2 linked regions of the Rhodopseudomonas palustris genome follow. The protein of the gene in region 2 interacts with the protein of the main gene of each other region in a pairwise test. Links are inferred from orthologs where the notes say so. Each region holds a gene or a part of one and is shown on either strand. Other genes may lie near its edges. The genes, in order: mobA and RPPS3_RS14940.

Region 1 (3,166 bases), 830 kb from region 2 along the record:
GGCGCGATATCTGGAGCGCAGGCCATTCGGCGTCGGGCATCGGCGGCATCGTGCCGATCGCCGAGCTGGTGGCGCAGACCACGGCCGAATTCCGCAGCGCGGCGTAAGCTGCGCCGGCCATCGACGGCCGTGCGGCGCCGTGGCATGCTTCGGCGATAAACAAAAACACTCTCGGGAGACTACGCCATGAGGAGCTTTCGCGTCACCGATTTCGGCAAACCGCTGAGCGAAGACAACCGGCCGACGCCGGAATTGACCGGCACGCAAGTGCTGGTGCGCGTCAAGGCCGCCGGCATCTGCCACAGCGATCTGCACATCTGGGAAGGCGGCTATGAACTCGGCCACGGCCGCAAGCGGCTGTCGCTGCAGGATCGCGGCGTCGCGCTGCCGCTGACGATGGGGCACGAGACCGTCGGTGAGATCATCGCCGCCGGTCCTGATGCCAAGGACGCCAAGATCGGCGAGATCGCGCTGGTGTATCCGTGGATCGGTTGCGGCGAATGTGATGTTTGCAAAGCCGGCGACGAAAACATGTGCCTGAAACCGCGGTTTCTCGGCGTGTATTGCGACGGCGGCTATTCGGACGAACTGATCGTGCCGCATCCGCGCTATCTGCTCAGCCTCGATGGTCTCGATCCGGTCACCGCGGCGCCCTATGCATGCTCCGGCATCACCACCTACAGCGCGCTGAAGAAGCTCGACTTCTGCCTCGACAGCCCGATCGTGATCTTCGGCGCCGGCGGACTCGGACTGATGGCCCTGGAGCTGCTCAAAGCAATGGGCGGCAAGGGCGCCATCATGGTCGATATCGACGCAGCCAAGCGCGACGCGGCACAGAAGGCCGGCGCGCTCGGCACCGTCGATGCTGCGGCCCCCGAGGCGCTGGCGCAGATCGCCGCCATCGCCAAAGGCCCGGTGCGCGGCGCGCTCGATCTGGTCGGCAATCCGCAGACCGCGCAGCTCGGCTTCGATTGTCTCACCAAGGGCGGCAAGTTGGTGATCGTCGGCCTGTTCGGCGGCGGCGCCCCATGGGCGCTGCCGTTCATCCCGATGCGCGCCATCACCATCCAGGGCAGCTACGTCGGCAATCTTGCGGAGACGCAGGAATTGCTCGACCTCGTCCGCGCCAAGAAGGTGTCGCCGATCCCGGTCACCAAGGTGGCCTTGCCGCAAGCCTATGACGCGCTGCTCGATCTGCAGAAGGGCAAGCTGGTCGGCCGCGCGGTGCTGACGCCGTAGGCTCGTACATCGCCTCCGTCATTGCGAGGAGGCGAAGCCGACGAAGCAATCCAGTTCGGTGCACGCGGCTGGATTGCTTCGCTCCGCTCGCAATGACGGGGGAGATTGCCTGCTATTTGTCGCCCGCCGCGATGCGTTCGGCTTCCGCGACATCTTCCGGCGTATTGGCGTTGAAGAACGGATCGAATGGCGTCACCGGCCATTCCACCTCGGTGCGCCGATAGCGCGCGGTGAAGCGTTCGACCTTGCGGATGTCCTCGTCGACCAAGGCGGTTCGCAGCGCCTCGCGCAGCGCAACCGGCCACAGCGCGATCACCGGATGCAAGTGGCCGTCGGATGCCGCCACGGCAATCTCGGCATTCTGAGCGAGTCGGGCCTGACCGAGCCGAGCCACCAGATCGCGCGGCAGAAACGGACAATCGCCCGGCACGGTCAAAACATGCTGCGCGTACGGCTGCGCCGTCGCCGCCCATTCCATCGCTGCCAGCACGCCGGCGAGCGGGCCGGGGAAGTCGTGCACCGTATCGGCGATCACCGGCAGGGCGAAGCGGCCGAACCGGCTCGGGTCGCCATTGGCGTTGAGCGCCAGCGCGCCACATTGCGGCTGCAGGCGCTCGATCACATGAGCCAGCAGCGGCCGGCCGGCGATCGACCGCAGTGGTTTGTCGCCGCCGCCCATCCGGCGGGCAAGGCCGCCGGCCAGGATGACGGCGGGTGGTCGAACATCAGCCATTGCGCACTCCGCACCACGTCGTCACTCGGCAATGCCCGTCGTTAGCTCACCATGGCGCGGCTCGGCAATAAGAACGAGGCCGAAGGCAATTGACCGCGCGCCGCGGCTTCGTCATCGTCCGCCGCCATGGCCAAGACTGTTCTCGATCTCACCGGGCTGAAATGCCCGCTGCCGGTGCTCAAGACCCGCAAGGCGCTGCCGCGTTTGCAGCCCGGCGATGTGTTGGAAGTCCGCTGCACCGATCCGATGGCGCTGATCGATATTCCGGTGCTGATCGGCGAGACCGGCGATCGCATCATCACGAGTGAGCGCAGCAACGAGGTGATCGTGTTCGTCATCGAGAAGCTCGCCAGCGCACCGGCTGTGGACGGTGAGCAGGACTGATAGCTCCGCCAAGGAACCATCGCCGACCGGTATCATTGATCATCGTTCCATAGGGAGGAGATCATGGCCCGGAAATATTCCAAGAAAGCGTCCGCCAAGGTCGGCCGCGCGATGAAGAAGCGCAAGGCCGGTACGCTGAAGAGCGGCGGCTCCGGCAGGAAGGTCAAGAGCCGCAAACAGGCGATCGCGATCGGTCTGTCGGAAGCTCGCGCCGAAGGCGCGAAGGTGCCAAAGAAGAAAGCCGGTAAGAAGGCTGCAAAGGCGTCGACCAAAAAGGCCACTAAGTCCGGCCGTAAGACGACGAAGAAGACGACCAAGAGGACGACCAAGAGGACGACAAAGTCCAGCAGCACGCGGGCCGGGACGAAGAAGTCATCGGGCCGCAAGTCGTCGAAGTCATCCAGCACGCGAAAAACATCCAGCGCGCGAAAATCGTCTAGCCGCAAATCGTAGTCGCGCAAGTCTGGCAAGAACAAGTCTGCCAAGAAGAAGTCGTCGGCCTGAACACGTACCACTCAAGCGCGAGTCATTCCGGGGCGCCGCGCAGCGGCGAACCCGGAATCTGGAGATTCAGGGTACTGACGGCTCGGCCGCGCAGCCGCAAAATAACTTCGAGATTCCGGGTTCGCGAGCTAGAGCGCTTCATCGATTGGTTGAAGCGGATTTGGCCTTTGCCAAGCGTCCGAAGTCCTCATCCTGAGGAGCTCGGCCTTGCCGGGCGTCTCGAAGGATGAGGAGCCACATCGCCTGCGGCGCATGGTTCGAGACGGCGCTTCGCGCCTCCTCACCATGAGGTTCTACAAGCTGCGA
Region 2 (3,198 bases):
GAATTACAGGCGAATGGCGCGCTGGCGCTGCGGCGGCGCGGAAACGATCGAGGGCTGTTCGTGGCGGAGGCCGCCCGACCTCGCGGCCAGAGTCGGCCCTGGGCTCCAGCGGCGACGGACGCGGCTATCTCGACCGAACCTTCAAGCCGCCGCCGTGCGCCGATCGACGCAACGCCGGCGCCACAGGACCAAGTGGGCGACGAGTAGGGCGCAAAGGCCCGCACGCCGACGACAGAGCGGGAGACCAGCTCTGTCCGCTGCGCGCCTCAATACTTGCGGTACAGCCCGATCAGCTTACCCTGGATGCGGACGCGGTTCGGCGGCAGGATCCGCACCTCATAGGCGGCGTTGGCCGGCTCCAGCGCGATCGAGGCGCCGCGGCGGCGGAAGCGCTTCAGCGTAGCTTCCTCTTCGTCGATCAGCGCCACCACGATGTCGCCGGTATCGGCGATGTCGTTCTTCTGGATCAGCGCCATGTCGCCATCGAGGATGCCGGCTTCGACCATCGAGTCGCCGCGCACTTCCAGCGCGTAGTGCTCGCCGCTGCCGAGCATGTCGGCCGGCACGCTGATGGTGTGGCTGCGGCTTTGCAGGGCTTCGATCGGCGTACCGGCCGCGATCCGGCCCATCACCGGCACCGCGACGCTGCCGCGATCATGGTCATCCTCGGCCGGCGCCGGGCTCGGCGGCCGCACCTTGCCGAGATTGCCTTCGATTACGCTCGGGGTGAAACCGCGGCGGCTGTTGCCGGGCATCCCGCCGGTGTCGGGCAGCTTGATGACTTCGATCGCGCGGGCGCGATTGGGCAGCCGCCGGATGAAGCCGCGCTCTTCCAGCGCGGTGATCAGGCGGTGGATGCCGGACTTGGAACGGAGGTCGAGCGCATCCTTCATCTCGTCGAAGGACGGCGGCACGCCGGCTTCCTTCAGTCGCTCGTTGATGAATTTCAACAGCTCAAACTGCTTGCGCGTCAGCATCGGCAAATCCCCAGTCGGCGATGATGTGCCGGTTCGAGGTGCGTTTCGGTTCGGGCCACGAGCCCTTGTGAGAGCGTCACCGTCGCCGAATCTCGAAAACAAATCATGAACGGACACTATCTGTTCGGGGTGTGTTCCGCAACCTCTTAATCGAAATCTAGGATTTTCACGGGTCGCTATAGCGGGAGCTTAAGGATGACGCAGGGTGAACCGGCGGGTGCGGCCGGCGCGAAAGCCGGGCGCACGATCAGCGCTTCCGCCGATGCCAGCCGCGCCAGCAGCGACGAATCCTGGCTGTCGACCGGAGTGGCGAGCTGCCGTCCGGTCTCGTCGCGCGACAGCGTGGCGCGCAGATAGTCCTCGCGCTGATCGTTGGCAGAAAGATCCGCGCCGAGCAGCGCCGGCTCGCGGACATGCCGTGGCTCGCTCATGCCGCACAGCGCGCGGATCAGCGGCACCATGAACAGCACCGCGCAGACGTAGGACGACACCGGATTGCCGGGCAGGCCGATCACCCGCATCGGGCCGAGATGACCGTGCATCATCGGCTTGCCCGGGCGCATCGCGATCTTCCAGAACGCGATCGTGGTGCCTTCGGCCTCCAGCGCGCCTTTGACCAGATCGTGGTCGCCGGCCGATGCGCCGCCGGTGGTGACGAGCAAATCGACGCCGAGATCGCGCGCCTGCCGGATCGCGGCTTGGGTCGCTTCCAGCGTGTCGGCGGCAATGCCGAGGTCGATCACGTCGGCGCCCTCGGCGCGCGCCAGCGCACGCAGCGCGTAGCCGTTGGAATAGACGATCTGGCCGGGAGCGGGCGCCGTGCCCGGCATCACCAGCTCATCGCCGGTGGCGAGCATCGCCAGCCGCGGGCGGCGATGCACCGGCAGCGCCGCGTGGTTCATGCCGGCGGCGAGCGCGAGGTCGCGGTCGTTCAGCCGGTGACCCTGGCGCAGCAGCACCTGGGATTCCTTGAAATCGATTCCGGCCGGGCGGATGTGACGGCCGGGTTTGACGGCTTCATTGACGGTGACGCGGTCGCCGTCGCGCACGGTGTCTTCCTGGATCACCACGGCGTCCGAACCGTCCGGCACCACGCCGCCGGTGAAGATGCGCAGCGCTTCGCCTGGGCCAATGCCGATCGTCGCCGGGCGGCCGGCCGCGATCTCGCCGATCACCCGGAGCGTTGCCGGTGTCGCCGCCACGTCCGCAGCGCGCACGGCGTAGCCGTCCATTGCCGACATCGCCTGCGGCGGCTGGGTCCGCAGCGCGGCGAGATCGCGCGCCAGCACGCGGCGGTGCGCGTCCTCGATCGCGACCAGCTCGGTGTCGAGTCCATGCGCACCAGCCAGCACCGCGGCCAGCGCGTCGTCGACCGGCATCAGAGCCATCGGGCCTCTCCCTCGCAGGCAAGTTGAAATCGAACCGTCACGATCCGGCTTTAGGTGGCGCGCAGCGCCCGCGCAAGATGCGCTCGGCGTCGGCGGCGAGCGCGGCGTGCCGCCGCGTCGGCCTAAATCATTATTGTCGAACCGTCGTCTTCGCCTGTACGACCGGTTCCAGGCATCGAGCGGACGTGGAGCGCGCAGATGGAAGATTTCCCGAAATGGTTCCTGCGGATCATGGTCGTGGTCGGCATCATCGCGTTCGGCTCGGTGTATTGGATGCGCCACGACTGGAGCAAAGGCTGGGCGCCGTCGTTCAACGCCGGCGATTACGGCCCGCCATCCGCATCCGCGCCTGAGCCTGCAGCGGCCCCTGTAGCCGCGCCGGCCGCGGCTCCGAGCGAAGCCGCGCGGCCTGCGGCAGCGCCGAGCGCACAGGCGAGCCGTACGTCGACGCCGTGCCAGCCGATCGGCCGCACCGCCAAGGGCGAGCTGGTGTACTCGATGGATTGCCGGGCGCTGCCGGCGCAGTAACGAACGGTCGCGGCATTGCGCGCGAGTCCACGCCGCAGTGCTTCTGAAGCGTTAATCGATGATCTCGGCGCCTTCGGCGCTGAGGCGGGCGAGACCGTCCTTCATCTGCTGTACGCGCTCCGGCGAGTGGCCCTGCCACTTGGTCACTTCGGCGACGATGCGCAGCGGATGCTTCGAGCGATAGGACAGCGTCGGATTGCCGGGAAATTTCTTGTCGGTGAGATTGGGATCGTCTTCGAACGGGCCGGTCGGTTCGACCACATAGATCCGCTGCGGCGCATCGCCGGCGGCGAGCTCGGCGCCCC

Evidence for each region.
Region 1: the proteins of RPPS3_RS14940 (region 2) and mobA interact in binary tests that used the Escherichia coli proteins (3 or more experiments, as listed by UniProt). The link is inferred for Rhodopseudomonas palustris from one-to-one orthologs.

Annotation. Positions count from the first base shown.
Region 1 is NZ_CP019966.1:4,022,762-4,025,927, reverse strand. The notes cover bases 163-3,011. They hold mobA (molybdenum cofactor guanylyltransferase MobA), read right to left. Parts: upstream 1,973-3,011; coding sequence 1,352-1,972; downstream 163-1,351. Other genes in these bases: RPPS3_RS24900 (hypothetical protein), read right to left, coding at 2,389-2,841; RPPS3_RS18730 (sulfurtransferase TusA family protein), read left to right, coding at 2,099-2,356; RPPS3_RS18740 (alcohol dehydrogenase), read left to right, coding at 187-1,239. In the rest of the region: RPPS3_RS18745 (NAD(P)H-dependent flavin oxidoreductase), read left to right, coding at 1-107. UniProt on the Escherichia coli protein: Transfers a GMP moiety from GTP to Mo-molybdopterin (Mo-MPT) cofactor (Moco or molybdenum cofactor) to form Mo-molybdopterin guanine dinucleotide (Mo-MGD) cofactor.
Region 2 is NZ_CP019966.1:3,193,942-3,197,139, reverse strand. Bases 260-3,140 are described here. They hold RPPS3_RS14940 (molybdopterin molybdotransferase MoeA), read right to left. Parts: upstream 2,366-3,140; coding sequence 1,154-2,365; downstream 260-1,153. Other genes in these bases: arr (NAD(+)--rifampin ADP-ribosyltransferase), read right to left, coding at 2,945-3,140; RPPS3_RS14935 (hypothetical protein), read left to right, coding at 2,564-2,893; lexA (transcriptional repressor LexA), read right to left, coding at 267-977. Outside these bases: RPPS3_RS14950 (ComEC/Rec2 family competence protein), read left to right, coding at 1-207; more of arr, read right to left, coding at 3,141-3,198. UniProt on the Escherichia coli protein: Catalyzes the insertion of molybdate into adenylated molybdopterin with the concomitant release of AMP.